One region of the Maridesulfovibrio gilichinskyi genome, then DNA from elsewhere that is predicted to be linked to it. Evidence: riboswitches for the same ligand, from Rfam matches in the RefSeq annotation. Region 1 holds a riboswitch; the other holds the start of a gene.

What was found. A riboswitch is a leader RNA that binds a small molecule or an ion and turns the genes downstream of it on or off. The one in region 1 is predicted to bind cobalamin.
Region 2: linked by a shared signal. The riboswitch ahead of B9N78_RS15050 (TSCPD domain-containing protein) and the one ahead of B9N78_RS17265 (sirohydrochlorin cobaltochelatase) in region 1 are both predicted to bind cobalamin.

Annotation. Positions count from the first base shown of each region.
Region 1 covers NZ_FWZU01000008.1:10,757-26,736, forward strand. The annotation lists gene mnmA (tRNA 2-thiouridine(34) synthase MnmA) at 1-1,029, shown strand, start outside; gene B9N78_RS17225 (DNA-3-methyladenine glycosylase I) at 1,044-1,616, shown strand; gene B9N78_RS17230 (phosphatidylserine decarboxylase family protein) at 1,796-2,437, shown strand; gene pssA (CDP-diacylglycerol--serine O-phosphatidyltransferase) at 2,487-3,257, shown strand; gene B9N78_RS17240 (2-isopropylmalate synthase) at 3,404-4,951, shown strand; gene leuC (3-isopropylmalate dehydratase large subunit) at 4,944-6,203, shown strand; gene B9N78_RS17250 (3-isopropylmalate dehydratase small subunit) at 6,258-6,752, shown strand; gene leuB (3-isopropylmalate dehydrogenase) at 6,872-7,942, shown strand; gene B9N78_RS17260 (MATE family efflux transporter) at 8,043-9,392, shown strand; cobalamin riboswitch at 9,503-9,702, shown strand; gene B9N78_RS17265 (sirohydrochlorin cobaltochelatase) at 9,818-10,717, shown strand; gene B9N78_RS17270 (FecCD family ABC transporter permease) at 10,746-11,801, shown strand; gene B9N78_RS17275 (ABC transporter ATP-binding protein) at 11,798-12,583, shown strand; gene B9N78_RS17280 (ABC transporter substrate-binding protein) at 12,492-13,412, shown strand; gene cobI (precorrin-2 C(20)-methyltransferase) at 13,425-14,138, shown strand; gene B9N78_RS17290 (GIY-YIG nuclease family protein) at 14,135-14,443, opposite strand; gene B9N78_RS17295 (ABC-F family ATP-binding cassette domain-containing protein) at 14,726-15,980, shown strand, end outside.
Region 2 covers NZ_FWZU01000005.1:243,308-259,287, forward strand. The annotation lists gene B9N78_RS15010 (MacB family efflux pump subunit) at 1-1,918, shown strand, start outside; gene B9N78_RS15015 (efflux transporter outer membrane subunit) at 1,934-3,352, shown strand; gene B9N78_RS15020 (PEGA domain-containing protein) at 3,540-4,214, shown strand; gene ilvD (dihydroxy-acid dehydratase) at 4,353-6,074, opposite strand; gene B9N78_RS15030 (dihydrodipicolinate synthase family protein) at 6,209-7,111, opposite strand; gene B9N78_RS15035 (GntP family permease) at 7,225-8,640, opposite strand; gene B9N78_RS15040 (IclR family transcriptional regulator) at 9,174-9,932, opposite strand; gene B9N78_RS15045 (TIGR03905 family TSCPD domain-containing protein) at 10,258-10,575, shown strand; gene B9N78_RS15050 (TSCPD domain-containing protein) at 10,789-13,473, opposite strand; cobalamin riboswitch at 13,708-13,850, opposite strand; gene B9N78_RS18470 (hypothetical protein) at 14,412-14,573, shown strand; gene B9N78_RS15055 (aldehyde dehydrogenase family protein) at 14,615-15,226, shown strand; gene ybaK (Cys-tRNA(Pro) deacylase) at 15,281-15,745, shown strand; gene B9N78_RS15065 (iron-containing alcohol dehydrogenase) at 15,833-15,980, shown strand, end outside.

The sequences.
Region 1 (15,980 bases):
GTCGCTGTCAGCGGCGGGGCAGACAGTTTGCTGTCCATGGTACTTCTTAAAGAATTCGGCGCAGATGTGATTGCTGTTCACGGGTGTTTTCTGGGAAGTGAAAAGTCCAAGACGGCTGTCGCAGGTCTTGAAGTACGGTGCGCTGAACTCGGAATAGATCTTCATGTTTTTGATTTTAAGGCTGAATTTGATAAAATGGTGATTGACCCGTTTGTTAAGGCTTATCTTGACGGGAATACCCCTAATCCTTGTGCGCAGTGTAATCCGCAAATTAAGTTCGGTGTTTTGTATGAAGCTGTTCGTAAATTGGGAGCAGAACTTTTAAGCACCGGACATTACGTGCGCATTGCAGACCATGCAGAATATGGCAGGATGATAGCGCGCGGGGCGGAAATCGGTAAAGATCAGAGTTATTTTTTATCGTTAGTTCCCAAAGAAAAAGTTTTAAACGCGGTGTTTCCTCTTGGAAATCACAGCAAGAGTGAAACTTATTCCGAACTGGAAAGACGCGGTCTTAGAATTCCGCTTCCAACCGAAAGTCAGGAAATATGCTTTGTTCCGGATGACGATTATCGGCAGTTTCTAATGGAGCGTAATATAAAATTGCCCGGTCCCGGAAATGTAGTGCTTTCAACCGGAGAAAAGTTAGGACGCCACCAAGGTTTGTGGCGGTATACTCATGGCCAGCGCAAAGGGCTCGGAATTGCTTGGAAGGAGCCGATTTATGTAATAGAAAAGGATTTAGAGCGGAATTTACTTGTTTTAGGGACTAAAGAAGAACTCGGCGCATCTGGTTGTGTTGCTGAGAAAGTGAATTTTCTGGTGGATTTTGAAAAATGGCCTGAAACTGTGCATATTCAAACTCGCTATCGGCAGAGGTCCATGTCTGCTAAAGTACGACTTGATGGTGACAACCTTGTTTTTGAATTTGTTGAGCAGCATTCAATGCCGACTCCAGGTCAGATTGTCGCAGCATATACTGAAGACGGAGCTGTTCTCGGGGGCGGCATAATCCGTAACGCGCTTTAGAAAAGGGAAAAATTATGGAAAGATGTGAATGGGCAAATACAGGTGAGCTTGAAATAAAATATCATGATGAACAGTGGGGCGTGCCTGTCCATGATGATAGGCTCCTTTTTGAAATGCTGATCCTTGAAGGTGCTCAGGCCGGGCTCAGCTGGTCCACTATCCTTAAAAAGCGCGAAGGTTACGTAAAGGCTTTTGATAATTTTGATGCAGAGAAAATTTCGAAATATTCAGACGTAAAAATCGCGGAATTAATGAGTAATGCCGGAATCGTTAGAAATAAACTGAAAATTAATGGAGCAATCACAAACGCAAAGATATTTCTTGAAATACAGAAAGAGTATGGATCCTTTGACAGATATATTTGGTCTTTTGTGGATGGTCATTCTATAAACAATAAATGGGCTGTTTTATCTGATGTTCCTGCAAGTTCTACAGAATCAGATGAAATGAGCAAAAGTTTGAAGAAAAAAGGGTTTAAATTTGTCGGCTCTACGATTTGTTACGCATATATGCAGGCAGTCGGGATGGTTAACGATCATCTGATTTCCTGTTTCAGACATTCCGAAGTGAAGAAGCTGCAAAATTAATTTTAACCGAAGGGTCAGCACCCGGGTAACTGGTTTAAAAATAAAAGAGAAAGAGCTTAACCTTTATTTGTTCTGATCTAGTTGACCTTGTTAAATATGCTGGCTATGTATAGCTCAGTTTTGTATAACTCCGTCTTATATTTGATGGTTCATATTAACTTAAATACAAGGTAGAAAACATGCGTCAGCCTTCCGTTGGGGTCAGTCTTGAAGGATTGCCATATATATTTTTAAGTGCGTTCACCACCGTTTGTTTTGCAATTTTAGGTTGGTGGATTGCCACTCTTGTAATGTTGGGACTTACCGCTTTTATCGGTCATTTTTTTCGTGATCCGGAAAGAGTCGCTCCTGAAGATATTGATGCGGTGGTTTCTCCTGCTGACGGAAAAGTTATTAAAGTTGAATACGCTCCGGACCCTCTTACCGGAGAGCTTCGTCAGTCGATCTGTATTTTTATGAATGTTTTTAATGTTCATGTTAACCGCATGCCTGTTTCCGGAAAAATTGAGCGGATCAGGTATATCCCCGGTAAGTATTTCAACGCATCATTTGATAAAGCTAGTACTGATAATGAACGCAATGTCGTTGAAATAATTGGTAAAGGTAATCAGAGATTTACTATGGTGCAGATTGCCGGACTTATCGCCAGAAGAATTGTCTGCTGGGCTGAAAAGATGGATAAACTTAAACGAGGCGATCGTTTCGGTCTGATTAAGTTCGGTTCGCGGGTTGACCTTTACTTGCCTGAGGGGTATGAACCTTCCATACAAGTTGGTGACAAGGTCATCGCTGGTGAAACAGCTCTTGCTCACAAGGTTTAATTAACAGTTAATAAAGTTTGGAAATTTAATATATTTATAAGTGATTATTATGGCTAAGGAAAAAAGAATACCTAAACACAAGGCAGTATATATTCTGCCGAACATGCTGACCATAGCGAGCCTCTTTTGCGGCTTTCTGGGGATGACATGGGCTGTGGAAGGTAAATTTGAACTTTGTGCAGTTTCTATCTTGGTCAGCTGTCTTTTTGATGGTCTTGATGGTAAAGTTGCTAGGTTGACCGGGACAAGCAGTGAATTCGGTGTACAGCTCGATTCTCTCGCTGATTTGGTTGCTTTCGGTGTTACTCCTGCTTTCATGGCCTATGAATGGCAGCTTCATAATTTCGGCAGACTGGGACTCTTGGCATCATTCTTAATGATCGCCTGCGGAGCTCTCAGACTTGCCCGTTTCAATGTTCAAGCCGGAACCACTTCTAAAGCTCATTTTATCGGATTGCCTATCCCTGCTGCGGGTTGTACTTTGGCAACTTTGATCCTTTTTGCTCCTTTCATGCCTACGGCTTTAGCTAATGCTGTTCTTCCTGTTGGAACTCTGATTCTTGTTTATATCGTGTCTTTCCTGATGGTAAGTTCTGTCCGCTACAATTCTTTTAAAGAAGCAGGCGTTTTCAAAGCTCATCCATTCAGCTCTATGGTAACTGTCATTGCTTTGTTTGTGATGGTTGCATCTCAGCCCAAGTTCTTGGGATTCATTATTTTCGCTTGTTATATTATTTCCGGTCCTATCTACACTATTTTCTTCCTATCACGCAGAAGCTCTAAGCTACTACTAAGAAAGTCCTCCAAAGATTTGTCATAGCCTCGGTTCACACCAGCTAGTAAAACATAAAATCTTTTGGGGGACGGTAAATCTTAGTCTCCCAAAGTGTTCTATAGCTATATCCAGTGAAATTTTGAAATAATCTGCCTAACGGCTTTATTTTACAGGCAGACAGGAGAATAAAAATGTCCGAAAAAGTATATATTTTTGATACGACCTTACGTGATGGTGAACAGTCCCCCGGCGCAACCATGAATATCAACGAAAAAATTACCATGGCCCGTCAGCTGGAAATGCTTGGAGTTGATATTATTGAAGCAGGTTTTCCTGCTGCAAGTCAGGGCGATTTTGAAGCTGTTAAAGAGATAGCTCAGTCGGTAGATAAAATTCAGGTTGCCGGACTTTGCAGGGCTCTTATCTCTGATATCGACCGTGCTTACGAAGCTGTGAAATATGCTAAAAATCCCCGCATCCATACCTTTATTGCCACATCAGATATTCACATGAAGCATAAGTTCAACAAAGAACCTGCTGAAATATTAGAAATGGCTAAGAAGGCAGTACGTCATGCTGTTTCACTGACTCCTAACGTTGAATTTTCTGCTGAAGATGCTTCCCGTTCACGCTGGGAATTTTTGGCAGAGATTGTTGAAGCTGTTATTAATGAAGGCGCAACAACAATCAACATTCCAGATACAGTCGGTTACGCACAGCCGGAAGAATTCGGCAGATTAATCGCTTATTTGCTGAAAACTGTCCCGAACAGTCATAAGGCTGTTTTCAGCGTTCATTGTCATAATGATCTCGGCCTTGCGACTGCAAATACTCTGGCCGCAATTAAAGCCGGAGCCAGACAGGCAGAAGTCACTCTTTCCGGTATCGGTGAACGTGCAGGTAATGCCTCGCTTGAAGAAGTTGTTATGGGGCTGCACACCCGCAAAGATTATTATGATATCGAAACTTCCATTGTAACAGAGCAGTTGTTTCCGGCATGCCGCAGACTTGCAAGTACAATCGGACAGCCTATTTCGCCTTACAAAGCAATTGTCGGTGCTAACGCTTTTGCTCATGAGTCGGGAATTCATCAGGACGGAATGCTTAAGAATCGCCAGACTTATGAAATTATGACTCCTGAATCCATAGGCAAAAAAGGCACTTCTATTGTGCTTGGCAAACATTCCGGCAGAAACGCCTTGGGATCAAAGCTTCGCGAGATGGGTTATGAATTAAATGATGATCAGATTGCAGAAGTCTTTAAAGCTATTAAAATTTTAGCTGATAAGAAAGAACAGATTTTTGATGAGGACGTTGAAGCTCTTGTTTTGGAAAAAGCCTACCGCATTCATGACCTGTTCAGGGTTAAAGATTTGTCGGTTTTTTCAGGAACTTCGGGTGTTTCTCCTCACGCTGCTGTTGTTCTGGAAGATTTCAGAAAAGATAAGGATAATCCGGTAGAAATTCGAGAAGTCGGTTTCGGTGAAGGGCCAATCAATGCAGTTTTTTCAACTATCAATAAATTGGTAGGCGGAAACCCCAAACTGGAACTTTATTCTGTAAACGCAGTTACTGGCGGCGCAGACGCACAGGGTGCGGTTATGGTCCATATTGTTGATGACGGTATAAAATCTATTGGTCGAGGCTCTGACGAAGATATTATAGTTGCCAGCGCTAAAGCTTATATAAATGCCATAAACAGAGTTGAACGCATGAAACAGGAGAAGCACAATGCCTAAAACATTAGCGGAAAAAATTTTACAAGCTCATACTGATGAAGTTGTTAAAGAAGTCGGACAGATTGTACGTTGCAAAGTCTCTTTAGTCCTTGCAAATGACATTACTGCTCCTCTTGCAATTAAATCTTTCAGAGCAATGGGCGCAAAAGAAGTTTTTAATAAAGACAAAGTTGCCCTCGTCTGTGACCATTTCACACCGAATAAAGACATTGATTCTGCAGAGCAGGTTAAAGTTGTCCGTGAATTCGCACACGAAAAAAATATTACTCATTATTATGAAGGCGGAGACTGCGGCGTAGAACACGCACTTTTGCCGGAGCTCGGCCTTGTCGGTCCTGCTGACATCGTAATCGGTGCAGACAGTCATACCTGTACTTACGGCGGCCTCGGTGCTTTTGCTACCGGTATGGGCTCAACTGATATTGCCGGAGCTATGGCTCTTGGTGAAACATGGTTCAAAGTTCCGCCTTCCGTTAAGGTTGAAATTGAAGGAACTCCCGGCAAATATGTCGGCGCAAAGGATTATATCCTGCGTCTTATCGGTGAAATCGGTGTTTCTGGAGCTCTCTATAAAGCTCTTGAATTCAGCGGTTCAGCTGTAAATAATCTTTCTGTTGAAGGTCGCATGACCATTGCAAACATGGCAATTGAAGCCGGCGGTAAAGTCGGTCTGTTCCCTGTTGATGCAAAAACTCTTGAATATTGCGTTGCTGCCGGAAGAACCGGAGATTCACTCCTTTCCGCTGACGCAGGCGCAGTATACGAAAGAATCGTAAAAATGGATGTGACAGGCATGAAACCTCAGATTGCATGTCCTCATCTGCCTGAAAATGTTAAGCCTGTTGATGAAGTTAAAAACATGAAGATTAATCAGGCTGTTATCGGTTCCTGCACAAACGGTCGTATCTCCGACCTTAGAGAAGCTGCTGCAATCCTTAAAGGACGTAAAGCTGATAAGAATGTAAGATTGATCATTCTTCCCGCTACTCCTTCTATCTGGAAACAGGCTCTTAAAGAAGGATTGCTCGAAATATTCATGGATGCCGGCGCAATTGTCGGACCTGCAACCTGTGGTCCCTGCCTCGGCGGTCACATGGGAATCCTCGCAGGCGGTGAAAGAGTAATTGCAACAACAAACCGTAACTTCAAGGGCCGTATGGGAAGCTTGCAGAGTGAAGTATTCCTTTCCAACCCTGCTGTTGCTGCTGCAAGTGCTATTGCCGGTGAAATCATCGATCCTTCAGCTTTGTAGAAGTTTCACTAATAAATTTGATTTAATTAAATCCTAATCCCAAGGAGAATAAATATGACTATCACAGGTACAGCGCATAGAGTCGGAGCACATATTGATACCGACGCAATCATCCCTGCACGTTTTCTTGTTACTACCGACGCCGCAGAACTCGGCGCAAACTGCATGGAAGGACTTGAAGCAGGCTGGATTAAACGCGTTAAAAAGAATGATATCATGGTAGCCGATGAAAACTTCGGTTGCGGATCATCTCGCGAACATGCTCCGATTTCCCTTTTAGGAGCAGGTATTCCAGTTGTTGTTGCAAAAAGTTTTGCCCGTATTTTTTATCGCAACGGATTTAACATGGGTCTCATCCTGCTTGAAGTCGGTGACGATTTTAAAAAGCTCGGTGACGGCGATCAGCTTGAAGTTGATGCTGAAAAAGGAACAATCAAGAATATCACAACCGGTGAAACAATCACATGTGCTCCTGTTCCTCCATTCATGAAAGAAATTCTGGATGCCGGCGGACTTGTTGATTACGTTAAAAAACGCATGGGTAATTAATTCGCTGAGAGTCAGGCGTGAAATATTTTCCATGTGGATAGATATTTTCAGCTTCTCTGTTTAATTCAGCGGCTAAAACCTTCACTAAGTAGTGAAGATAGATGAATAAGGATAAGACGATGAAAATATGTGTTATGCCCGGTGACGGAATCGGGCCTGAGATAATGGCTCAGGGAATAAAAGTTCTTGAAGTTATCGGTGAAAAATTCGGTCATACATTTGATGTTACTGAAGCTCTTATCGGCGGTATTGCTATTGATAAGACCGGAGTTCCTCTTCCTGATGCAACAGTTAAAGCCTGCAAAGAAGCTGACGCCGTTATGCTCGGTGCTGTCGGCGGACCTCAGTGGGATACCATTGATCCGGCTATCAGACCTGAACGCGGACTTCTCGGAATCCGTAAAGAACTTTCTCTGTTCGCAAACCTTCGTCCTGCAGCTCTTTTTCCACAGCTCAAGAAAGCATGTTTTCTGCGTTCTGACATCGTTGAAAAAGGTATAGACGTAATGGTTGTCCGTGAACTTACCGGTGGAATTTATTTCGGCGAACCTCGCGGCACCGGCGTTGAAAACGGTGAACGTATCGGCTTCAACACCATGGTTTACCGTGAGCACGAAATCAGACGTATCGCTAAGTTGGCTTTTGAAGCTGCACGAAAACGCAGCAAACGTCTCTGTTCAGTTGATAAAGCAAACGTACTTGATGTTTCCCGCGTATGGCGCGAGATTGTTATCGAAGTATCCGCTGATTATCCTGATGTAGAACTCAGCCACATGTATGTCGACAACGCTGCTATGCAGCTTGTTCGCGATCCTTCACAGTTTGATGTAATCGTAACAGGCAACCTGTTCGGCGATATCCTTTCTGACGAAGCGGCTGTTATTACCGGTTCAATCGGTATGCTTCCTTCCGCTTCTCTTGGTGAAGGCAATCCTGGTTTGTTTGAACCTATTCACGGATCTGCTCCTGACATTGCAGGACAGGATAAAGCTAATCCTCTTGCAACAATTCTTTCTGTTGCCATGATGCTGCGTTATTCTTTTGATATGGCTGCTGAAGCAACATGTATCGAAGAAGCTGTTGCTAAAACCCTCAGTCAGGGACTTCGCACAGGCGATATCATGGACGAGGGCGGTACCCTTGTCGGTTGTGTTGAAATGGGTCAGGCTGTTATCAAAAATCTTCAGTAGAGATTGTTGATAAAGATAAGTTTATTAAAACCGCATGCTTATTTAAAGCATGCGGTTTTAATTTTTTGATAGAATAATTTGCCGCCGGAGGCATATTTAAATGGCTGTTGACAGTCCTGCAAAACTTCATCCTTTTGAAGAACGTCCTAATAAGACACTTCTTTTTTTATCCATACCTGTTCTGTTTTCAATGATAGCAGAGCCTGTTACTGGACTGGTTGATACTGCCTTTGTTGCAAAAATCGGCGCAGAATCTCTGGCCTCTCTGGGCATCGGGACAATGATATTTTCGTCAATTTTCTGGGTGTTCGGATTTTTAGGAGTCGGAACACAGACCGAGGTTTCACATGCTCTCGGTAAAGGGGATATGGAAAGAGCTTCTTCCCTTTGCTGGCTTGCAGTGGCAATTTCAATAGTTTTGGGAATAGTTTTAGCCGTATGTCTATTGCCGCTTCTCGGTTATATTTCGAACATTATGGGCGCGGACGGTGATGTTCAGATCCTTGCCGTTGATTATATGAAATACAGGTTGATAGGAGCACCGGCTGTTCTGGTTACGCTTTCCTGCTTCGGGTCACTGCGCGGCTATCAGGATATGCGGACCCAATTGTATGTTGCTGTCGGTATGAATTTAATTAACGTGTTTCTGGATTGGGGTCTTGTTTTCGGCCATGGGCCGTTTCCACAGCTCGGTGTCGGGGGAGCAGCACTGGCGAGTTCCATAAGTCAGTGGATTGGAGCATTCTGGGCAGTCTCTGTTGTTAAAAAGAATTACGGTTTTAATTTAGGTTTCAGCCTAAGTGATGCCAGAAGACTTTTTTCGATAGGCGGAGATATGTTTATCCGTTCAGGAGGAGTATGTTTATTTTTGCTTCTGTGTACCAGATTTGCAACCAAAGCCGGAGCTGATTCCGGCGCAGCGCATCAGGCTATCCGCCAGTTTTTTGTTTCCTTAGCACTTTTCCTCGATGCGTTTGCTATCAGCGGTCAGTCTTTAGTCGGGTATTTTATGGGTAGTGCAAACAGAGTGCTGGCGCGAAAAGTTGCAGTTTTGGTCTGCCAGTGGAGTTTCTGTACTGGAATTTTTCTTACACTAGCAATGTATTTCGGTCAGGAGCCCGTCAGTTGGCTGCTTGTACCGCCTGAAGCTGCTGCCGTTTTCGGACCGGCATGGCTTGCGGTTACTTTTCTGCAACCAGTTAATGCTCTTTCTTTTGCAACGGATGGAATTCACTTAGGGACCGGAGATTTTCATTATCTTAGAAATGCTATGCTGATTGCTGTAGGTATAAGCTCCGGACTGTTGCTTGTCGTAGACTATTATAAACCTGAGCACATGTTGTTATGGATATGGATAATTGCCGGAATCTGGACTTCAATCAGAGCAATATTGGGGATGATCAGAATTTGGCCGGGAATAGGACAAGCTCCTTTATCTCTTTCAAATTAATTAATTAAATTATTTGTCTTCAATTGCAATTCAAGTCTATGCTGAATTTTAAAAAAAGTATTACCCGGAAAACATTTTTCTTCGTGATTGACAGCAAAGGCTAAGCAGAATATCAGTTTTTCTCTTGTGGTGCTCGAAAGAGCTTAAAAGGGAATCCCGTTAAATTCGGGAACGGACCCGCCGCCGTAAGTCCTGTGAAGTTGACCCCCGTGTATGGTTTAAGCCGTACTAGCGTGCCACTGAAATTTATTTCGGGAAGGCCGGGTGAGATGGGATGAGTCGGAAGACCTGCCAAAGAATAACTTGTGCTCAGTTTTGACAGATAACGGGGCTTTTATCTGACAAAAATCCTTATGGTTGCATGTACTATATATGTAACTGTAGGGGCTGTATTAATTCAAGCCCCCAAATTCAAGGAGACTGTTATGCAGTGTCGTTTTGGGGTTCAACAAAAAGCTGTTTTTGCTTTTATCATTCTTTGTTTTCTTCTCATCCCTTCACTTGCTCTAGCCGGACACGGCGATTCCAAACCTGTTAAAAAGGGTATCCTTCTTGCGGCCTTCGGTTCAAGCATGGATCAGGCGCAGGTTTCATTTGATAACATCGACAAGGCTGTCAAAAAAGCATTTCCCGGTGTACCTGTCCGCTGGGCCTTCTCATCTTCTATAATCAGACATATTCTGGCAAAAGAAGGCCGCATCGTTGATTCTCCTGTCACAGCTCTAGCTAAGATGATGGATGACGGTTTTACGCATGTTGCCGTTCAGTCGTTGCATACTATCCCCGGAGAAGAATTTTCCGGTATTAGTGAAACAGCTATGAAGTTTGAAGGTATGCCTAAGGGAATGGTTAAGATTGCCGTTGGTAAACCTTTACTTTATTCAAACGAAGATATGGATAGAACTGTTAAAGCTATCATTGCCAGTATTCCAAAAGATCGCAAACCTAAAGATGCTGTAGTGCTGATGGGGCACGGAACACCTGACAGTGCTAATATTTATTATCCCGGTTCACAGTATTATTTTACCAAGGCCGATCCTAAAATTCTTGTAGGTACGGTTGAAGGGACTCCTTCTCTTGATGACGTGATGGCTAAGCTTGCAAAAATGAAAGCAAAGAAAGTTTATCTCATTCCGTATATGTCTGTTGCAGGTGACCATGCCCGTAATGATATGGCCGGAGAAGATGCAGACTCTTGGAAATCTATTTTGACCAAAGCCGGATATAAATGCGTGCCGGTCCTTAAAGGTTCAGCTGAATATCCTCAGGTTGTGGATATCTGGGTTGATCATCTTAAAACCGCATTCAACAGTCTTGATCATTAAACCGATTTAATTCAGGAGGCGGTAAGATATGGAAACAATGGAAAAAAGAAGGAGCAGAGCTGTTGCTGTGCTTTTATTTCTTGTTCCTGTTTCTGTATTTGCCGCCTGTTTGTTCGGTGCATACGAGACTTCTGCTGCGCAGGTTTTTAATGTTTTTAAAAACGTTATCTTAGGCGGAGCGGAAGGTTCAAAATCATCTTTATCATTTATTATAACTGATCTTCGGCTCAGCAGAGTTTGTCTATCTTTCCTTGTTGGGATGTCGCTTGCTGTTGCCGGAACCGTTTATCAGGGGATTTTGCGAAATCCTCTGGCTGATCCGTTTACGTTGGGAATCAGCAGCGGTGCGGCTTTCGGAGCCAGTCTTGCGATATTCTCCGGTTCAACCGTGCTTGGCGCTGGTTTGTGGCTGAAGTTCGGTTCGCTTTTTCTCCCTCTTGCCGCTCTTGCCGGAGCTATGGCTGCCCTTGGCGCAGTGCTTATGCTCGGCAGAATCGGCGGAACTCTTAGGCGCGAAACTATGGTACTGGCAGGAATTGTCGTAGCGACTTTTCTTTCTGCGTTGATATCATTGCTAAAATCACTGGATGAAGACTCTGTTACAAGCATTGTTTTCTGGATAATGGGAAGTTTTCAGGGCCGTGGGTGGGAGCATGTAACACTGTTTCTGCCATACTTTATTGCCGGGATGATTCCCATAATTTATTATTCACGTGAACTTGATATATTGTCACTAGGTGAAACTCAGGCCCGCCATCTTGGTATGGATGTATCAAGAGTGCGGCTGTTTTTGCTTGTCGGATCGGGGCTGTTAACCGGTGCGGCTGTAGCTGTTTCCGGAATCATCGGATTTGTGGGGCTTATTGTTCCTCATCTGGTGCGGATGTTTCAAGGTGCTGAACATCGGCCTTTGTTACTGTCATCCTCGTTGCTTGGCGGATTGCTTCTGGTCTGGTCCGACGTGATTGCCCGTTCATTACTCCCCGGCGGGGAAGAACTCCCGGTCGGAGTCGTAACGGCTTTGCTCGGCGGTCCTTTCTTCTGCATTGTTTTACGGGGCGGCTTCAAGGGAGCACGTTCATGATTACCGTTCAGAATCTTTCTGCCGGATATGGAAAGCGGGAAGTTCTTCAAGGTATGAATTTAAGCTTTCCAGCCGGATCAATGACTGCTGTGCTCGGTCCTAACGGAAGCGGCAAAACTACTCTAGTTTCATCTCTTTCAGGAGTGTTATGTCCGATTTCGGGAAAAGTTGAGATTGCCGGGAAAAATGTACGTGATTATCGTCCCCGTGAGCTTGCAGGGATAATGGCAGTTCTGCCGCAGAAGGTTGAACCTGCATTTGGTTTAACGGTTAAGTCCATGGTTATGATGGGCCGATATGCGCACGGTTCGGGCTTTTTCGGTTATGATAGTGAAGACGAAGATATCTGCGGTGAAGCCATAAGAATGATAGGTATCAATCATTTGATTGATCGGCCCGTGTCTGAGCTTTCAGGCGGGGAATTTCAACGGGTTTTGATGGCTCGCACTGTATCGCAGCAGGCAAAAATAATGGTCCTTGATGAGGCTGCATCTGGCGTTGATGTTGCCGGAAAAATCGAACTTTTTGATATGCTTAAAAAAATGAATCGGCAGGGCGCAACTATAATTTGTGTAATTCATGACTTGAATCTTGCCGCGCTTTATTTTGATCGTTTGGTCTTTTTATCAAACGGTAAAGTAAAGCTTGACGGCTCGCCTGCTGAAGTCGTTACAAAGGATAATATTTCAAATGTTTATAAGACATCTGTTTCAATTGTCGAACATCCGCAACTCGGTGTTCCTCAAGTTCTTTTTTCTCCTTCTGGCGATTATTCCTGCTAATTCTGTTTTTGCAGGAGTTTCTGTAACTGATGATTTTGGAAACAAAGTTGTTCTGAAAGCTCCTGCTAAACGGATTATCGCTTTGTACGGCGCATTTAATGAGATCCTTTTTGCTATGGATTTAGGTGACACAATTGTTGCTCGTACTTCCGGTGATGATTATCCGGCGCAGATTATAAAATTGCCCTCGATCGGAACTCATATGCGGCCTAATCCTGAGCTTATTGTCGCGCTTAATCCCGATCTTGTTTTACAAATGGCGGGAAGGCCTCAGGCAGAGTCAGCCCTTGAGCCGATAAAGGAACGCGGAATTCCGACCGCAATGTTTACGGTTACATCGTTTAATGATCTTTACGCTTTGATAAATAAAATCGGTATATTAACAGGTGAACCTGAGCGGGCAGACAAACTTATAAATTCAATGGCTTCCAGACTTGATAAGGTTAATGAAAGATTTAGCACTGTAAAAGATAAGCCTAGAGTTTTTTTTGAGATTCGTTATCCGAATCTTTTGGCTGCCGGACAAGGTTCAATCGTATCCGATATAATTGATAAGGCCGGCGGCGTTAATTGCGTGCAGAATTCCAAGAAGATTGTACGCATGGGAGAAGAGGAGGTTTTTCGTCTTGATCCTGAAAATTACGTTTATCAATCAGGAAGGATGAATCAATCTCCGGTTGTTCCGGCGGATAGAGATCATTTTAAAATGATTAAAGCTGTGCGGCTTGGAAAAGTTTTAAAGGTTGATGAATCAGTTTTTTCGCGTCCCGGACCGCGTAATGTGGACGCAGTCGAAACTTTAGCTGACTTTTTATATAGTAAAAATTAAAAGAGAATATTCATGAGTAATTACGGTAAAATATATGGCATAGGTGTCGGCCCCGGTGATTCAGATTTGTTGACAGTGCGGGCGGTTAAGCTTCTTGGACAGGTTGATGTTGTTTTTGCTGCGTCTTCAACAAAAAATGATTTTTCGCATTCGCTCAGCATTGCGTCCGAGTATCTGCACGAAGGGTGCGAGATTGTGAGACTGGGATACCCGATGACTCGCGATAAAGCCAAGTTGCAGGAAGCGTGGGAAGAAAACGGTAAGATCGCGGCTAAATATTTAAGTGAAGGTAAAAACGCTGCGTTTCTGACTCTTGGTGATCCTCTGATTTATTCTACCTTCGGGTACATGCTTCGCACCTTAAGAAAACATTATCCAGAAGTTGAAGTTGAAGTTGTTCCTGGAATTACTTCGTATCAGGCGGCAGCTGCAAAATCATGTCAGGTCCTTGTTGAATCGGGGCAGAATTTATTGCTGACTTCCGGCGTAGCGGATGCGGATGAGTTTGCCCATACCATTTCAAAAGCTCATAATGCCATTATTTTAAAAGCATATCGCAATTTTCCGCAGCTGCGTAATGTTGTTAAAAAACTAAATAATGTTGATGTTAAATTTTATACCCGTCTTGGACTTGAAGGCGAAGCCATATATGATGATATAGACGCCGTACCCGACAAGACGCATTATCTCTCGCTGATGCTACTCACAGCGTCTGATAATGATTAATTGTTTTGAGATGATTCATCTTCCTGCTTAAATTCACTACGCATCTTTAAAGCTGTTTTCCTTAGGAAGGCAGCTTTTTGCGTAGATGGCTTTTGCTTTACTGCGTATTCCAGTTTGTAAGCTGATGTTTTGTTCGGCAGAGGTTCAGCCGCTTCTATTTCTACAGGTCTGCGTGAACGAGTATATTTTGCACCTTTTTTGCCGCCGTTGTTGTGCTCTTCAAGCCTGCGTGCCGGGTCAGTGGTGACCCCGCAGTAAAGTGAATTGTCATTACAACGAAGTAAATAGACATACCATGTTTTCATAAACGTGGTGTACTCCGGACAAGTGCGGAGGTCAAAACTACAACTCCGTTTTTGACTGGGAATATCGATAAGTTTTGTGAAAAATATATCTTAGATTTGATTATGCCATTTCCCTTGCTTTCCTTGCTGCATGAAGATATTTTCCCTCTCTTACACTGAATAAATTTATGATCTATTTTGATATATGTGAAGGGCGGTCGCTTAAAAGCACAGTCTGCATTTCGTAAGCTTATATTATTTCTGATCTGCTTTTAAAGCTATATCCCCTCAATCGGAGAATTAATGCCTAAAGTTACTATTTCATCTCTCGAGAAATCATATAACGGAGAAGACCTCTTCAGCGATCTTACTTTTGAAGTTATTGCGGGAATGCGTCTTGCCGTAACCGGCCCTAACGGGTGCGGTAAATCTACTCTTCTCAAACTTGTTGCCGGAAAAATCGATCCTGATTCCGGTGTTATTGCTATCTCTAAGAACGCCAGAGTCGGTTATGTTGCTCAGGAATTTACTGAGGAAGACCTTGACCATGGTCTTTTAAGCTGGGTGCTTGCCGCGCTGCCTTCATGGAATTCCTTATGGGAAGAATGGGAAAAAGCCGCCAGTACCAATGATCAGGCGTTAATAGAAAGGCTTTCACAGCGTCAGGCCGACCTTGAACACCAGTTCGGATATAATCCGGAGCATAAAGCCCGTACAATTTTGACCGGACTCGGTTTTTCAGAGCATAATATGCTCAGTAAAATCGCAGAACTGAGTGGTGGATGGCGTGAGCGCGCCAAGCTCGGGCGGGTACTTTTGCAGGGCGCAGATATTTTACTGCTTGATGAACCTACCAACCATCTTGACCTTGAAGCGGTTGAGTGGCTTGAAAGTTACCTTTTGTCATTTAGAGGTGCGGTTATATACGTAGCCCATGATCGTATTTTTCTTGATCGTGTCGGTACACATGTTTTGTATCTTGGATCCGGCAAAGCTGTTGTGAGACGCGGTTCCTTCTCGCAGTTTATTGAATGGCGCGCGGAAAATTCTTTGCAGCGTTCGCGCGAAGCTGCAAAATTGACTGCTAAAATTGATAACGAATATTCATATATTCGTCGCTTTAAGGCTCAGGCTAGAAAGGCTGCGCAGGCCCAGTCTAAAATGAAAAAAGTCAGCAAACTTGAAGACGATCTGTCCAAGATTCAAGATGAAACTGAGAGCAATCGCGCCGGAAGGGCGCTTGCTTTTCGTATGCCTCCAACTGCTCGCGGTGATAAGGCTCCGATAACCGTTGTTGACCTAGAATTTTCATATGACGGAAAACCGCCATCCTTGTGGCCGTTATTAAATTTTCAGCTGTTCCGCGGAACTAAAGTTGCTTTGGCAGCTCCTAACGGAGCCGGTAAATCAACTTTGCTCAAGGTTATTCTCGGAACTCTTGAAGCTAATGCGGGTTACGCAAGGATCGGCCCCAATACCAGCCTTGCATATTTCAGCCAGCATCAAAGTGAAATTCTCAGAACCGAAGCAACTGCGTTGTCGGAAATAAGACGTTTAT
Region 2 (15,980 bases), on a different contig from region 1:
CAGAAAAGAATATCCCGCCGGGGATCAGACCATGATGGTGCTTAAAGACGTGAATATAAGCATCGAAGCCGGAGAGATGGTTGCGATTGTAGGAGCTTCAGGCTCCGGTAAGTCCACGCTTATGAATATTATTGGCTGTCTTGATCAGCCGACAAGTGGCACATATTGCATCTCCGGTCGGGATGTTGGCGAACTCGACGCCAACGAACTCGCAAAACTTCGACGAGAACATTTTGGTTTTATTTTTCAACGCTATCATCTGTTGTCTTCGCTTACAGCTTTGGAAAATGTCGAAATACCCGCTATTTATGCTGGAATGGCTCAAGCAGCACGGCATGAACGGGCCGCTCAACTCCTTGCCAGATTAGGACTTGAAGAACGTGTTCATTATCGTCCCGGTCAACTTTCCGGGGGGCAGCAGCAGCGGGTAAGTATCTCTCGGGCTCTGATGAATGGCGGGCAGGTAATTCTGGCTGACGAACCAACAGGAGCTCTTGATAGTACCAGTAGTAAAGAAACCATGAAACTGCTGACGGAATTAAATTCTGAAGGGCATACTCTTATAGTTGTCACGCACGATATGGAAGTGGCCGCCTATGCCCGAAGAATTATTGAAATCCGTGATGGGGAAGTCGTTTCCGATCGTTTGAATACAACCGACTCCGGCCTTGTTTTTAAAAAGAGTAAAACTCTTTCTGTCAAAAGAGCAAAGGTAGCATGGCTGGATCAGTCGATGGAATTACTGCGGATGGCTTTATCCTCTATGATGGCCCATAAACTACGTACATTTTTGACCATGCTCGGGATTATTATAGGGATTGCATCAGTTGTATCTGTCGTGGCTTTGGGAAAGGGGTCAGAGCAGAGTGTCCTTAAAAATATTAGCTCAATAGGCACTAACGTTATCGATATTTTCCCTGGTGCTGATTTTGGCGACCGAAGGGCCGGCAATGTTCATACATTGATCCCTGCCGATGCCTCGGCATTGTCTCAACAACCTTATGTCGACAGTGTAACTCCAAAACTTTCAACTACATTGGAATTGCGTTACCGAAATATAGATGTCTCTGCATCTGTAAGTGGTGTTGGTGACCAATATTTCAGAGTTTACGGCTATGAAATAGCAGAGGGTAGTGCCTTTAATAAAGATATGGTCACGAGTATCAAACAGGTGGCCGTCATTGATCAGAACACGCGGAAGAGACTGTTTGGAACGGATAAAGATGTTCTCGGCAAGGTCATCATTCTTGGCAGCGTGCCCTGCCGGATAATAGGTGTAACCAAGAAAAAACAATCTTTCTTTGGGAATAGTGACTCCCTCAACATTTGGGTTCCGTACACAACGGCCATGCACCGTATCATCGGCCAGGCATATCTGGCGAACATTACTGTACGCGTTAAGGATGGAATGCCTATGCAGGCTGCTGAAAAAGGCATTCAAAAGATGCTTGTCCGAAGGCATAATCTCAAAGATTTTTTTATAATGAACACTGATACTATTCGCAAGACCATTGAAAGTACGACACAGACCATGACGCTGCTTATCTCCGCTATTGCAATTATTTCATTGGTAGTCGGCGGGATAGGAGTCATGAATATCATGCTTGTTTCGGTAACGGAACGAACAGGAGAAATAGGAGTCCGAATGGCTGTAGGGGCCAGATGCAGTGATATTATGATTCAGTTCCTTATCGAAGCCGTGTTGGTCTGTTTACTGGGTGGAATTTTCGGAATTGTCCTGTCTCTGATAGTCGGGGTAATTTTTTCATACAGCGGAAGTAGCTACACAATGGTTTATTCCTCTACATCAATGATTTTAGCTTTTGTTTGCTCAACAATTATCGGAGTTGTCTTTGGGTATCTTCCGGCTCGTAGCGCCGCAAGTCTTAATCCAGTGGATGCTCTTGTACGTGAATAGCAAAGAAGGAACATAATGACTCGTTTTATCATTTATATAGTAAGTATCTCTTTCCTACTTAGTGGTTGCGGACCTCTGTTACGAACAGACTTCACTCCACCAGAAGTAGTTATCCCAACAGGGTGGAATGCCACAGGAAACAGTACTGACAAAGTTACGTCCAATGTCGAAAAATGGCCCGACAGTTTCGGAGACCCTAAGCTTTCGAGCTTGGTGACGCTTGCTTTAAAACGCAACAATAACCTCGCGGCTGCATCTTTTCGAGTGAGACAGGCACAGATAAAAGCCGGACTCGACTATAATAGTTTATGGCCGCAACTTTCAGGCGGTGTCGCCGGCAATAATCAGAATAATTTTAATAAAGGCGATTGGGACAACTCATATTCGACTAATTTTGATATCAGCTACGAAGCAGATCTCTGGGGTAAACTATCCCGAACCCATGATTCATCTAAATGGGAAGCTGAGGCTACAAATGAAGATAGATTAAGTACCGCTTTGACTTTGGTAGGAACCACTATGAAGCTGTATTGGAAGATAGCTTACCATAACGTGCTCCTTGATCTTAGTAAAAGTAATATCGATTCATCCAAAGAAACATTGGGGCTGATGATAGCGCAGAAGAAGTTTGGTGCCAGTTCGGAGCTGGAAGTTAGCGAAGCAAAACAAGATTTGGCTAATTTACTGGCTGAGCACCAAAGTCTTGTGCAGGATAAGCAGGAAGATCTTAACGCTTTGGCTGTACTCTTTGATATGCCTCCAGGTAAAGTTATGGCTGATCCGAATAAACTTATAAGCACAAAACTTCCAACCATTCCAGTCGGTTTGCCCGTGGAGCTGTTAGGACGCCGACCGGACTTACGCGCTGCGGAAATGCGGTTGCGTAAACTTTTGGCAAATACAGATGTTGCCCACGCTAACTTTTACCCGACGCTTTCGCTTACAGGCAGCTTAGGAACTTCAAGCACAGAACTTTCAAATTTTCTTGATAATCCCTTTGCGGCGGTTGCTTCAAGCATTGCCTTTCCATTTCTCAACTGGAACAGGTTACAGTTAAACCTTGATGAATCGCAGGCAGAATATGATGAAGCCGTAGTTAATTTCAGACAAACTCTGTACGAGTCGATGAAAGAGGTTGAGAATGCTCTTTCCAATCAAAAAAATCTGACCGAAAAGGGAAAATATTTAAAAGATAATTTTGAAGCCGCCCTTGCAGTAGAACAGATATATGAGGTCCGTTACAAGTCCGGATTCGGAACGTTGAAGGACTGGCTTGACTCGCAAGATACAAGGCGTAAGGCCGAAGAAGCATTGGCTGAAAATATATATAACCGTTTAGTCAACTATATTAACTTGTATCAGGCTCTTGGTGGTGAACCGGAAGAAAAGGATTTAAAAAACGGTCTTCCATTGCAACAAGAGCAACATATATAAGCTATTTCATTTACGAGCATCGATATATGCTGAATCTTATCTTTGATTTCAAATTAATACAGGATTTTTAATCTATAGTGCTCTTAGCATGACAATATGTGATTTTATCAATGTAAGCCAAAACATCAAAGAACAGGTAGAAGTCGGTTAATAATTAGTTTTAAGCATAATTAATGGGAAATAAGATATGAGAACTGTTAAGATCACCGGTTGTTTTTCGCTTTTATTTATTCTCGCTGCTTGCGGAAACGATCTGGTTATATTGAAACAGGAGATTCCTATTTCAACTGTACCTATGAATTCAACTGTATATGTTGATGGGAATTTTACCTGCACGACCCCTTGCAAGCTCAATTTGACTAGAAATTTTGACCACATTCTAACTTTTTATAAAGATGGTTATAAGCAAGAGGATGTAATTATTAAAAGAGAATATCAACAATCTAAAGTTCTAGCTAGCGCCGTTTCAAGCGGGATTTACTCTACAGACATCAGCCTAAGTCAATCGGTATTTCTAGGAGTTGAAAAAGGAGTAGAATCAATTAAAGAGCAAGAAATTACGGGTGAAGCGTACTTGCTGACACCTTCAGCTGTTTCATTAAAAATGAGGCTGAATAACGCTACAGATTTTTCGGAGATGGTCGCAGAGAATGAAACCGTTAGTTATGCTCCGCGACCAATTCGTTATGCTCCGCCACCAAAAGGGTTTGTGGATTATCTTTCCGATATGCCGAAGGCTAAAGTTGTATTCAGCAAAGACCAATATATGCAGACATGCGAACCTGCCAGAATTACACGTGAGGTTTTAGAAAGGTTTATAAATTCTATAATAATGAGAACGTATATAAACTTTCCTCAGTAATAAAGTCGGTAACTCAAATGAAGACAGTTTTTATTGCTGGATAGATTTTATTTTTATCTCTACCAACAAAAAAAGGCTTAGAAGTTAAATCTTCTAAGCCTTTATTCGTCATGTCAAAGGAGATACAAACTGCTCAGGTTAAGCCATGTAGGCCCCTTTCATAGCGGAAACTGCGCTGTCGGAATAACGCTTAAGGACACCGCGTTTCTGCGGACGTTCCGGCAGAGTCCAGTTTTTTCTGCGCTGAGCAAGGATGTCGGTAATTTCCTGAGGAGATTTTTTTTCTCCGTTCACTCCGACGATCTGGAGAGCTCTATTCGGGATGTTAATTTCAATTAGATCGTTATTTTCGATCAGTGCGATCGGTCCACCATCCACAGCTTCAGGGGAGACGTGACCGATGCAGGGACCGCTTGTGGCTCCTGAGAAACGGCCGTCTGTCACTATTGCAACCGTGCCGTTAAGAGTCTCATCATAGACGATTGCGTCAGTTGTCATGAACATTTCAGGCATACCGCTTCCCTTAGGACCTTCGTAGCGGATGACTACTACGGAACCGGGCTTGATATTGCCGGCAATGATGCTGGTTTGAGCCTCTTCTTCACTGTCGAAGACCATAGCCGGGCCGACATGCTGGTGCATGTCAGGCAGTACTGCCGCATATTTCACAACTGCGCCTTCAGGGGCTATATTGCCTTCCAAAACAGCTATGGAACCACTTTTCTTGGATTGTTCAGGAGTACGGATAACATCGTTCAGCGGGATGCTGTAACTTTTCAGATAACCGTGGCAGCGGTCAAAGAAACCGTCTTTTTCTAGGATTTCCAGAGAATCACCGAGAGTACGGCCGGTAACAGTCATAACGTCAAGGTCAAGCTGATCCCGCAGCAAATGCTGCACCATGGGAACGCCTCCTGCAAACCAGAAAAGTTCAGCTGTATACTTTCCGCTAGGCTGTATGTTGGTTAGATATTTGATTTCCTGGCCAATGGCATCAAATTCTTTAGGATCTATATCTATGCCGACTTCATGGGCAATTGCCGGCATATGGATGAAAGCATTGGTGCTGCCGCCGATGGCTGCGTGAACTTTCATGGCGTTGATGAAGTTTGCTTTTGTGAGGATCTTGCGTGCAGTAATGCCTTTTTCGGCCAGATACATGATTTGCTTACCTGCCGCACGGGCCATGCGTCTAATTTCAGACATGGTTGCCGGCATGAGTGCTGTTCCCGGTAAGGCCATGCCCAGAGCTTCGGACATGCACTGCATTGTGCTTGCAGTTCCCATGAATTGGCATGCACCACAGGACGGGCAGCCTGTGAGCTGATAATTTTTCATTTCCGCGAGGTCAACATGCCCTTTTTTCTTGCGTGCTGAGAGCGGTCCGGCAAGGCCGGAAGTGGAGTTATTCGGTCCTGAGCGCATGGCTCCGCCGGGAATATGAATGGTAGGTATATCCATTCTGGCTGCGGCCATAAGGTGGGCTGGAGTGGATTTATCGCATCCTGACAGCAATAGCATGCCGTCCCAAGGGATGACGGAAGCATGAATTTCGACCATATCCGCAATGATACCGCGGGAGCAGAGGATGAAGTTCATGCCTTCATGACCCTGTGCCCAGCCGTCGCATATATCCGTGACGTGGAACTTAGCAGGGCGTCCGCCGGCTTCATATACTCCGATAGAGGCTTCTTCGCTCAGGACATCTAAATGATAACTTCCGGGGTGGCTGTCTCCTTGAACATCATCAATAATAATCTGGGGCTTGTTAACATCTTCTCTTGTCCAGTTCATACCCATCATAAGGGCATCAATCTGCGACCATAGGTCTCGCACGCGTTCGCATTTTTGTTTTTGCATAGCTTTCTATCCTTTGCCCCCCCCCTAAAGAGGGGGCTTTCTTTACTGTCATTCGTTATAAACGGATGGGAATGATCAAATAACATCATGGACTATCGGATTACATCCGAAGAGCGTCCATTTTTTTAAGATAATTAGAGGCCAGCCTCTGCGAGGATTTCTGTGAAGCGTTTTTTAATATCTTCTTCTGGCTCAGTAGCAGGAGCTGCAACGCCTGTCGGAATATCTGATCCAGTGAACCGGACAGCTTCTTTGAGTAGCCAGGAGAATGGTACGTCCAGCGTGTAAAGCTGCGAAAGAATGCTGAGGCGCGGAATCAGTGTTTTTAAGCTCTCCATGTCATTATTTTTGAAAGCCTTGTATATGCCGCAGGTTATTTCAGGTGCAAAGTTTGATGTTCCAGGAATAGCACCGTCACCACCGAGCATTAAGGTAGTAAACAGGTATTCATCGAATCCGCAGATGATTTTAAAATCTTTACGTGCGCTTTTGACTTGGAAAATAAGGTCACGGATGTGGCTGATGCAATCTACCGTATCCTTGATGCCGATGATGTTCGGGCAGTCTAAGGCAATGCGTTTAACCAGTGCAGGGGACAAATCTTGTCCTGTCAGAGCGGGGAAATTGTACATCACTACAGGTAGAGAAACGGATTCTGCGATTGTGCGGTAGTGCTTATACAGTCGGTCTTCATTCATGAGTGAGTAGTATGGATTTACGACAATCACTGCATCAGCTCCGATTGAAGCCGCATGTTCGCTCAGTTCGATAACTTCCGCAGTGCCGCATGCTCCGGTACCGATGATAACGGGTTTACGTCCGGCAACTTTTGCTACGCAGAATTCTGCAACCTGCTTGCGAACAGCATTCGTGAGCTGTGAAAACTCACCGGCACTTCCAAGGAAGAGCAGGCCGTCTACATCGCTTTCAACCAGTCTGTCGATAAAAACGCCCATTCCTTTGCTGTCGAATTCGCCGTTGTCATTGAAAATAGTCGGTACTGGTGGAATAATTCCCTCTAAAGAATATAAAGACATTGATAACTCCTTTTTTAGTATGGAACTTTTGTTCCAAAATTATGGTAAATATTAAATCGTCTTTTGTGTAGGGACCCAGACGAAATTATTTATATTGAACGTGGTCAGCTCAGCTATATCAAGCCCATCGAGACAAAGGTTGCTAAAGAGATGATACCTATTACACCACCGATAGCGCGTGGGAGAGTAAGGTATTTCAGGCCTTGTTTTGTGTTCAGGTTGAAGAACTGGGTCATTATCCAGAAACCACTGTCGTTCAAGTGACTGAATATCATGGTTCCGCAGCCGATGGACAGAGTCGCAGCAACCGGGGACAGTCCAAGTGAGTCCATCATGGGAAGAACTATAGCGGCAGCGGTCAAACCTGCGGTTGTCATGGAGCCCACAGCGGTCATTATTATCGAGGCTGTGAAGAAGGGAATAAGAATCGGAAGCAGGCTTGTTCCTGCTACGATGACACCAAGTTCTTTGATGACCGGAGCAGCTTTAAGTATGCCACCCATGGCTCCACCCATAGCGGTAATGAGCAATGGAAGAAGAGCAACCATGAGTCCTCTGCCTACCCATGTTCCAAATATTAGTTCTTTCAGAGACTTATCATTGTTGCCGGTGGTGCGGAAATGATGAGCTTTAACTTTTTCAGACTTGATGAACCCAAGGATTATGGTGAATACGACGCCCAGCAATAATGCGATAACTCTGTCTCCAACGGAAGTGAAGAAGGTAAGAGATGTTCCGCTGTCTTTCATATATACCTTTGCAAAAGATGCAAAAGTAATCAGTACTACTGGAATCAGTATTGGAAGCATGGAGAAAAAGGCGTTTGGCAGTCCTGGTTCATGGATGACAATATCTTCAATCTTATCAGATTTGGCAGGCTCGAAACCTTCAACAAAGTCTTCTCTAGGGGCAATCCATTCTTTAGCTGCCCAGCCGCGCAGTATCAGCCATGTGCCGAAGAATGCTATTGCGGAAATAGTTGTTCCCCAGAAAATGGTCAAACCAAGGTCAGCGCCATACATAAGGGCGATTGCGAGGATACCGGGGGTTGGCGGAACCAGACCGTGAGTAAGTCCAAGTCCCATACTGATGAAAGCGGACATGGAGGACATTGATATTTTTTTACGTACTGACAAGATGGAGGCGATTGGAGCGGTCAGCACCATGGTTATGTCGCCAAATACTGGAATGGAGACGATGAAAGCTGTAAGTGCGGGGGCAAGTTCCAAAGCGCGCCCACGGAACAACCTGATGAAAAAGTTGGAAATTGCCGTGGCTGCGCCGGTATCCTGAATACCCATTGCCAAAATGGAACCCAGGATGATGGTAACGCCAATGCCTTTTAAAGTTCCGCCGAACCCTGCATTGATCAGATTGACCGATCCTATAATTCCGTTATTCAGAGCCAGTCCAAGTCCAAGGCTGGTAAAGAAAAGCGCAAGAACTGGATGCATTTTTACTTTCATGATCAGCAGCATTAAGAAAATAATAGCAACTGCTAGAACTACTAGAAAAAATATTGGAGTCATTGTTTCCCTCTTTTTAAATTTGAGTCGGAAGCAAAGGCAAGGCCTGTACCGACATTTCTGTTTTAACTATTCTCCTAGAAAAAGCACATGTTGTGCGTAGAACCCACTTTCAGTCAAATACCGCACAGGGAAAAATAATACTTGTAATTATTAACCTCCTTCACGCCGGGGCCACTATGCTGCTACCGGTTCCGGCAGTTATGAGTTCAGAACATTGCGCACTGCTCTTTTGATCCTCATAAGTGGTCCACTCCCCCCACAATTGATTTTTAATGTGCGATATTGTCGCACATTGTCCACATTATCCTGCCCAATATTAAATAATATTACATAATATCGTTATTACTCACTAAATATATTAATTAAGTGAGGTTGCTTGTAGTCATTATCACTGTTTAAAACGTTTTGAACCGCAGTTTGGAATATCTAGCTGCATTTATGAACACATTTTTACCGCAAAGCGGGGTTTTAATATTCTAACTATTATTTGTGCGACAATATAGCACGCTGTTCACATAGTGTGTGAAAAAAAATTAAATGGCTGCGCTGATTTGTTTAGCAACGGTGGTGATCGTTTCAGACACCTGAGCGACCATTTTTGATGAAATACCTGCTTTAGCTCCTGAAAGGCTGACTGAAGCAACAACTTCTCCGTTTTGCGCAAAGATAGGAGCTGCAATACACATCAACCCTGCAACGTGTTCCTCATCGTCGATACTGAATCCACGCTTACGGATTGTTTCAAGTTCTTGCTGCAGTTCATCCACACTCGTAATACAGTTTGGTCCCCGCCGTTCAAGCGGCACCATCTGTTTGAGCAATCGTTCCCGTCTGGTTTCGGGCATGAAAGCAAGTAAACATTTGCCTACAGCTGTACAGTACATGGGGTTTTCTGCTCCGACTTCCGATTGCATAAAGATCGCATTTTTCCCCCGTATTTTTTCAATATAGACCACCATACCGTTGCGTTCAACAGTCAGATGAACTGTTTCCGAAAACTCTTGAACAAGTTTTTCCAGAAATGGAGTGGCTCTACGGACCAGAATACTGTGTCTCCGCACTTGTCCACCGAGTCGAAGCAACTTGAGTCCTAGGGAATAGCGGGAGTCTCTGGGATTTTGTTCCAGATAGCCTTTTTGAGCCAAGGTACTGATTAAGCTGAAAGCTGTACTTTTACTGAGATCAAGCAGGTTGGCGATTTCAGTTACGCTCAGTTCTTTGGTTGAGCTATTGTATAACTCCAATATGCTCAACGCTCTAACTACTGATTGTATTTGTCTGCCTTCACCCATGCCTTTTTCTCCTGTGCGACATTGTCGCATTGTGTTTACTGTCCTGATCCATAACTGCCAGCTGTTTTGGGACTTGTCAACTCTTTGGATAATAATTAGGGTTCATTCTGTGCCTTTTTTTAGAGATACAGGTAAAGACTGAGTGTAATTTCCAAAATATTTGCAATATATTTGAGTAAACTTTTCTGGCAATGATCAAAGATAATAAATTAGAACTCAAATTCTAACTTAACCTCTCTTGACGTCACTGCGATTATTTTGAATCATAAGTCCGGTGTCCGTTTTGGCGTAAAGACTGCTAATAAAAAAATAAGACTGGTTAAAAATGGAAAATATAGAAAATATTAATCGCGGTTCAAAAATTATAATTCTTAAATCTGAAAACACATATTCAGCTGATGTTGAGACATTTATTCCGCAGGGTGTATGTTCAACAATGATCAACTTTGCAGTGGAAGACGGTAAGCTTGTTTACGTAGATTTTACCGGTGGCTGTCCGGGAAATCTCAAGGCTATATCTGCGTTGATTACTGATATGCCTGTTCAAGAAATTGTCGGTAAGCTCAAAGGCATCACCTGCGGTAACAAGAGTACCTCTTGCGCCGATCAGTTATGCAAAGCTCTTGATGGGTATATGAAATAGAAAAGCTGATGATGGAATAGTGAACTGTAATATGAATTATTGGAATGGGACGTTGCGTGCATATATTTCGTCGTGGGTGTAGGTGAATTCGCCGTATAGATTTTTCCGGTGGGATAATGTTTTGTGTTAAAAAATAGAAAATCCGGAAGGTGATAAATTCACCTTCCGGATTTTTTGTAAGAATATAAAAACCTTATAAACTAGCGTATGTGATTAGCCGCAGGTCGTGTAACCGCAGGCTTTACATATTTTACATCCGCCCTCAGGTACGTAAGCTTTTTTGCCGCATTCAGGGCATGGGCTTCCAAGTTCTTTGGAAACTATGGTTTGATCATCCATATCAAGTGATATGTAGTTGCGCAGGATGCGGGAGATAATGGCAGCCGCATCGATTATATTGTAGCTGGAACGGTCCAGCTGCGTAATAATGCGGTCGATAGGCATGCCCACGCGAAGCAGAAGACTGGTTAAACGGGTGATTGTTTCCCATAGAGAATATTTCTCCTGAAAAACCTGCTCGTTATAGATACCTGATCCGGTTAAGCCTGCTTCTTTTGGCAGCTTGACGAATATTTCAATAGGGTTGCCGGATTCATCTACGGATACAATGATATACATCTTGGACCCTTTCCATGTAACCCTATGGCGCTCTGCCCGTTCGATATCATTCAGCTCTCTTTCACGTAAGCTCGGGAATTGTCCGAGCATTGTGGGATCAGCGTCCTGCGTATCTTCTTTCTTGCTCAGTACACCTTTTTTACAACCGTTGCGGAAGACAGTCACTCCTTTGAGGCCGTGTCTCCATGCTTCAATGTAAATCTGGAAGATGGTTTCCCGTGGTGTATCTTCGGAAAGATTAATGGTCGAAGAAATGGAACTGTCTGTGAATTCCTGAACAGCGGCCTGCAAACGGATGCGGTCCATATAGTCAAGTTCATCAGATTGAACGTAATTCAATTTCTCTTTAAGTTGCAGAGCCGTATACTTGCCGAACAGCTCTTCCTGATTAGTTTCAAGCATCCATTTCAGCGGAGGCATATGGATGAACTCAAAAACTTTTCCAGCTTCAAGGCGGGTTTCGCGGGTGTAGCTGAAAAGAAACGCAGGTTCGATTCCGGATGTGCAGTTGTCAGACATGATGGAAATGGAACCTGAAGGCCCGACGGTGTTGAAAGCCGTATGGCGCAGACCGTTATCCATAATCTTTTTCTGTAACTTTTTGGGCAGTCCGAGGTTTGTGATGTACGGGCATTCCAGAAACCGTTTTCTGGCCTCAGGAGCTTTTAAAGCTTCCACAACCCCGAAGCGTCCGGCTATATCCGCGCTGACAGATATTTCGGTTATGGCTTTATCCCGAAGGATCTTTTTGATGAAGTCTATTGACTCTTCGCTGCCGTAGCGCATGCCGAGCATCGCAAGCATGTCGCCAAGTCCGGTGAATTCTATGCCGATCCGTTTACCGTACTTGTCTGCATCCCTATGCTGCTGAAGAGGATGCTTGCTCTGGTTCAGATCAGACATGGTATCCATAAAGGCAACGGTGCGCGTTAAGTCATCGCGGAACAGGTCTTCGTCGAACTGAGCTTCCTTCGTGAAGGGATTAACTACATATTTGAACAGAACCATGGCTCCTAAGAGGCAGTTGTTCCAGTAGCCGAGTCCTTGTTCACCGCAGGGGTTGGTGGACATTGGTTTAAGGCGCAAAGGGTCGATGAATGTACCGGGGGTATTGCGCTGAGTCGTATCCTGATAAAGGATTCCCGGGTCGCCGGACTGCCATGCGGAACTGCTGATTTCTTCAAGCAATCCCCGTGCTTTGACTGTTGTATATGGCTTGAAAGGAAGGCCGAATTCCTGCCAGCGGCTGTAGTCTCCGTCCCAGAGAAGGTTATAAACTGAATTGACGGGGTCGAAGATGTCTGACTTCTCGTTGCGCCGTCTGGAAGGAGAAAATAAAAGTGTGCCTTCAGGAAGGTCCGCCTGTTTCTCATTCACGGGTAGATCAGGTTTGACTTTTATCTGATACTTTTCCGGATCAAGGGCTGTCACTTTGTAGATGATTTCAGCTTCAAGGCGATCTCCCACTTGAGGATCAAGGGCATTATAGACCTCAGGCAGCAATTGCAAAGTCGCTGCATCACATATCTTGCCTGTCACTTTATTCATTTCAGGAAAAACAAACGTCCAGTCCTTGTCGTCTTCCACAGCCTGCATGAATTCGTCAGTAATTTTGAGGCTTATATTGGCCCCGAATACATCCTGAGTTTTTCCTGTAAGGGAGTCCACACCGAAAATTTCTTCAGGTTTACTTTTGCTCCAGATAAAACGGCGGGTGTCAGGATGCCTGATATCCATTGATATCATGAGTGCGCCGCGTCTGCCGTTTTGGCCTATGGTGTTTGTCAGTTCACTGAAAAGAGGCATGAAGCTGACAGCTCCGGAAGATGTGACAGCTGCGTTATTCACAGGGTCGCCGGAAGGGCGCAATATGGTAATATCTATCCCGCTGCCGCCGCGGTAAGAATAAGTCCGTGCGAGTTTTTTCTGAGCTTCGAAGATACCTTCTAAGGAGTCTGATTCGATTTTTGCTAAATAACAGTTGCTGAGGGAACATTTAGCGTAGTCGTTGCCGAGGCCGGATAGAATAGATCCGGCAGGTATGAAGCGTCCTGCTTGAAGCATTTCGCACACCTGTTCGTTTTCCTGATTTTCAAAGCTGGAGTGCTTTAAAAATTCGCGGCAAAGCCTGTTTTTAACATCACCAAATGAGTGTTCCTGAAGGTGTCCCTTGCTGTCACGGATCTGATATTTTTTAGAGCTGACTGTTTCTTGAAAGCGTCTGTGCTCTTCTAAGGCCATTTTGGCGGATTCACGAGTGATAACTGGTTGTTTGGTCATTCTTTTTCAAGGTCCTTTGAAGGGATTTTCCACGTATTCCTTTACTCACAGAGCAAAACACTAGCGATATCGCAAACGGAAAGTTGCGGACATGCAAGGTCCTCACAGTGAGAAAAAGGTATTAGCTTGTGGTGCAGGCGGCCCAGAAGGCTATTTCTGCAGAATTTTTTGGGGCCGAATGATTTTTAAGGTCTTAAAAGACAGACTCATTCGGTAGATGGAAAATATCTGCATAATGCAGACATGCTTCAGGCAGGGGAGCTGGCTTTTTTTATTCATAATGAACAAAAAATACAGCGGCAGAACCGCCCCGGAATCTGACCGGGTTCCCTTTTCAAAATTTAGAAAAACTAAATTCCTGAAGTGCAAAATCAACGTAGGACAGTTTACCAAACCATCATTTTTGGTCAAGACCTTTCTAGAGTTTTTCATGACTGAAGCTTGTCAGCCCTTGGGAGAGTAAGTGTGGGATGGAGATATTAACTGGTTTTCCACAGGTATGTGTTTCTGTTCGTAACTATTTAACCAGCTGTTTTGTAAATAATTGTTGAAAATTGTAACTAGCGATCGGTTGGTCTGAAATATGGAAATTATTTTGCTGATGAATTTTAGTAATTCAAACTTCAACTTCTCATAACTGTGCGAGCAGCTCAGAAAATAAAGCTCAATTTTATTTAGTTGAAATAGATGCTTTTTTATTGTGCCGTTTGCCTCGTATAATGTTTAAATTTCTCTCGTCATTAATCCATGTTGTAAAAATAATTCAGGCGAATTTCTACTTAGCAATAGCAATTGTCCATATATAGGGAAAATTACAATAAATTAATAAATATATTGAAATAGCTGAGTTTAAAGCGGTATAAAACTTTGGGACTTGATTTCTGTGTTGAAAAATAAATTATTATTAAGCTCAACAGTTTACCGAAAAAGTTATCGCTATGGCTCCTAAAGGAGGAGCCCGTGACGCTGCGCTCGCTTTGGAAGCAGCAAGTTCAGCTCAGAAAAGCTGGGCGGCTAAATCCTGCATTGAACGCACCGGTTATCTTAAAAAATGGCCGAAATTATCAGGGCTAACCGTGAAAAGGTGGCACGAACTTTAGCCGAAGAGCAAGCTAAAATTTTACCTCTCGCCCAAGTGTAAATTGATGCGACAGCCGAATATTTTGACTATTACGCCGGATGGGCACGTAAATACGAGGGCGAGGTTATTCAGAGTGATAATCCAAAAGAAAATATACTTCTCTATCGTCAGCCTATCGGTGTTGTTGTCGGTGTCTGCCCTTGGAACTTCCCTTTCTTTGTCATGGCCCGCAATGTAGCTCCTTCCTTGCTGACAGGTTGTACCATTGTTTTAAAACCGTGCAGTGAAACTCCGAACACCACTTTTGAATTTGCCAAGCTGATTTCCAGCATAAGGCTGCCAAAAGGTATGCTTAACTTTGTATCCGGCGGCGGTAGCTCTTTGGGTGATGCTTTGGTCAGAAGCCCTCAGGTAGGTCTGGTTACTCTGACAGGCAGTGTGGATACAGGGCCGCGTATCATTTCTGCTTCTGCTGAAAATATTACTAAAACTTTACTTGAACTGGGCGGAAAGGCGCCGGGTATCATTTGCGCAGACTGCGCCATGGATATGGCCGTTAAAGCAGTTGTTGATTCCAGAATAATATTCTCCGGCCAGGTCAGCAACTGCGCTGAGCGTGTCTATGTAGAAGCTGAAGTTTACGACGAGTTTATGGATAAGCTGCTTGAATAGGAAGTTGCTTTAAAGGGTCTTGCCAATCGACCAGCCATTTTGTAGAAATATTTTATGACTCCAGCAATTAATACAGCTAAAAAATTTAAAATTAAGTATACTGTTCACGAGTATGAACACGATCCAGCCGCAGAAGCCTATGGCAAAGAAGCTGCTGAGAAATTGGGTGTTGAGCCTGAACGTGTTTTTAAAACGCTTGTAGTAGCGAACGAAAAGCAACTTTTCGTAGCAATAGTGCCTGTCTTAAAGCATCTTGATCTAAAATTGCTGGCTAAGGCTGCCGGAGTTAAAAAGATCGCTATGGCGGATGTAAAACTTGTTGAACGGACCACCGGTTATGTAGTCGGCGGCGTCAGCCCGCTTGGTCAGAAAAAGTTGCTGCCGACCTTCATTGATTCCTCCGCCGAAAACCACGAAACAATTTTTGTCAGTGCCGGACGCAGGGGAATGGACATTGAGCTTTCTCCGCATGATCTTGCAACTCCGCTTAAAGGGACTTTTGCGGCCATCGCAAAATAATTTTTGCCTTCAGCCTTCTACATTGTGTCCGTTGCTGAAAACTATCTGGTCATTTTAACTAAACCGTATTCATTGCGGAGGTAATTCATGAATTTTGAATTTCAGAATCCGACACGACTTATTTTTGGCGCAGGATCGCTTTCCAGACTGGGCGAAGTTGTTAGTGAATATGGTCAAAAAGCATTGATAGTAACAGGCGGGGGCAGTATTAAACGCAGCGGTATTTTTGACCGCG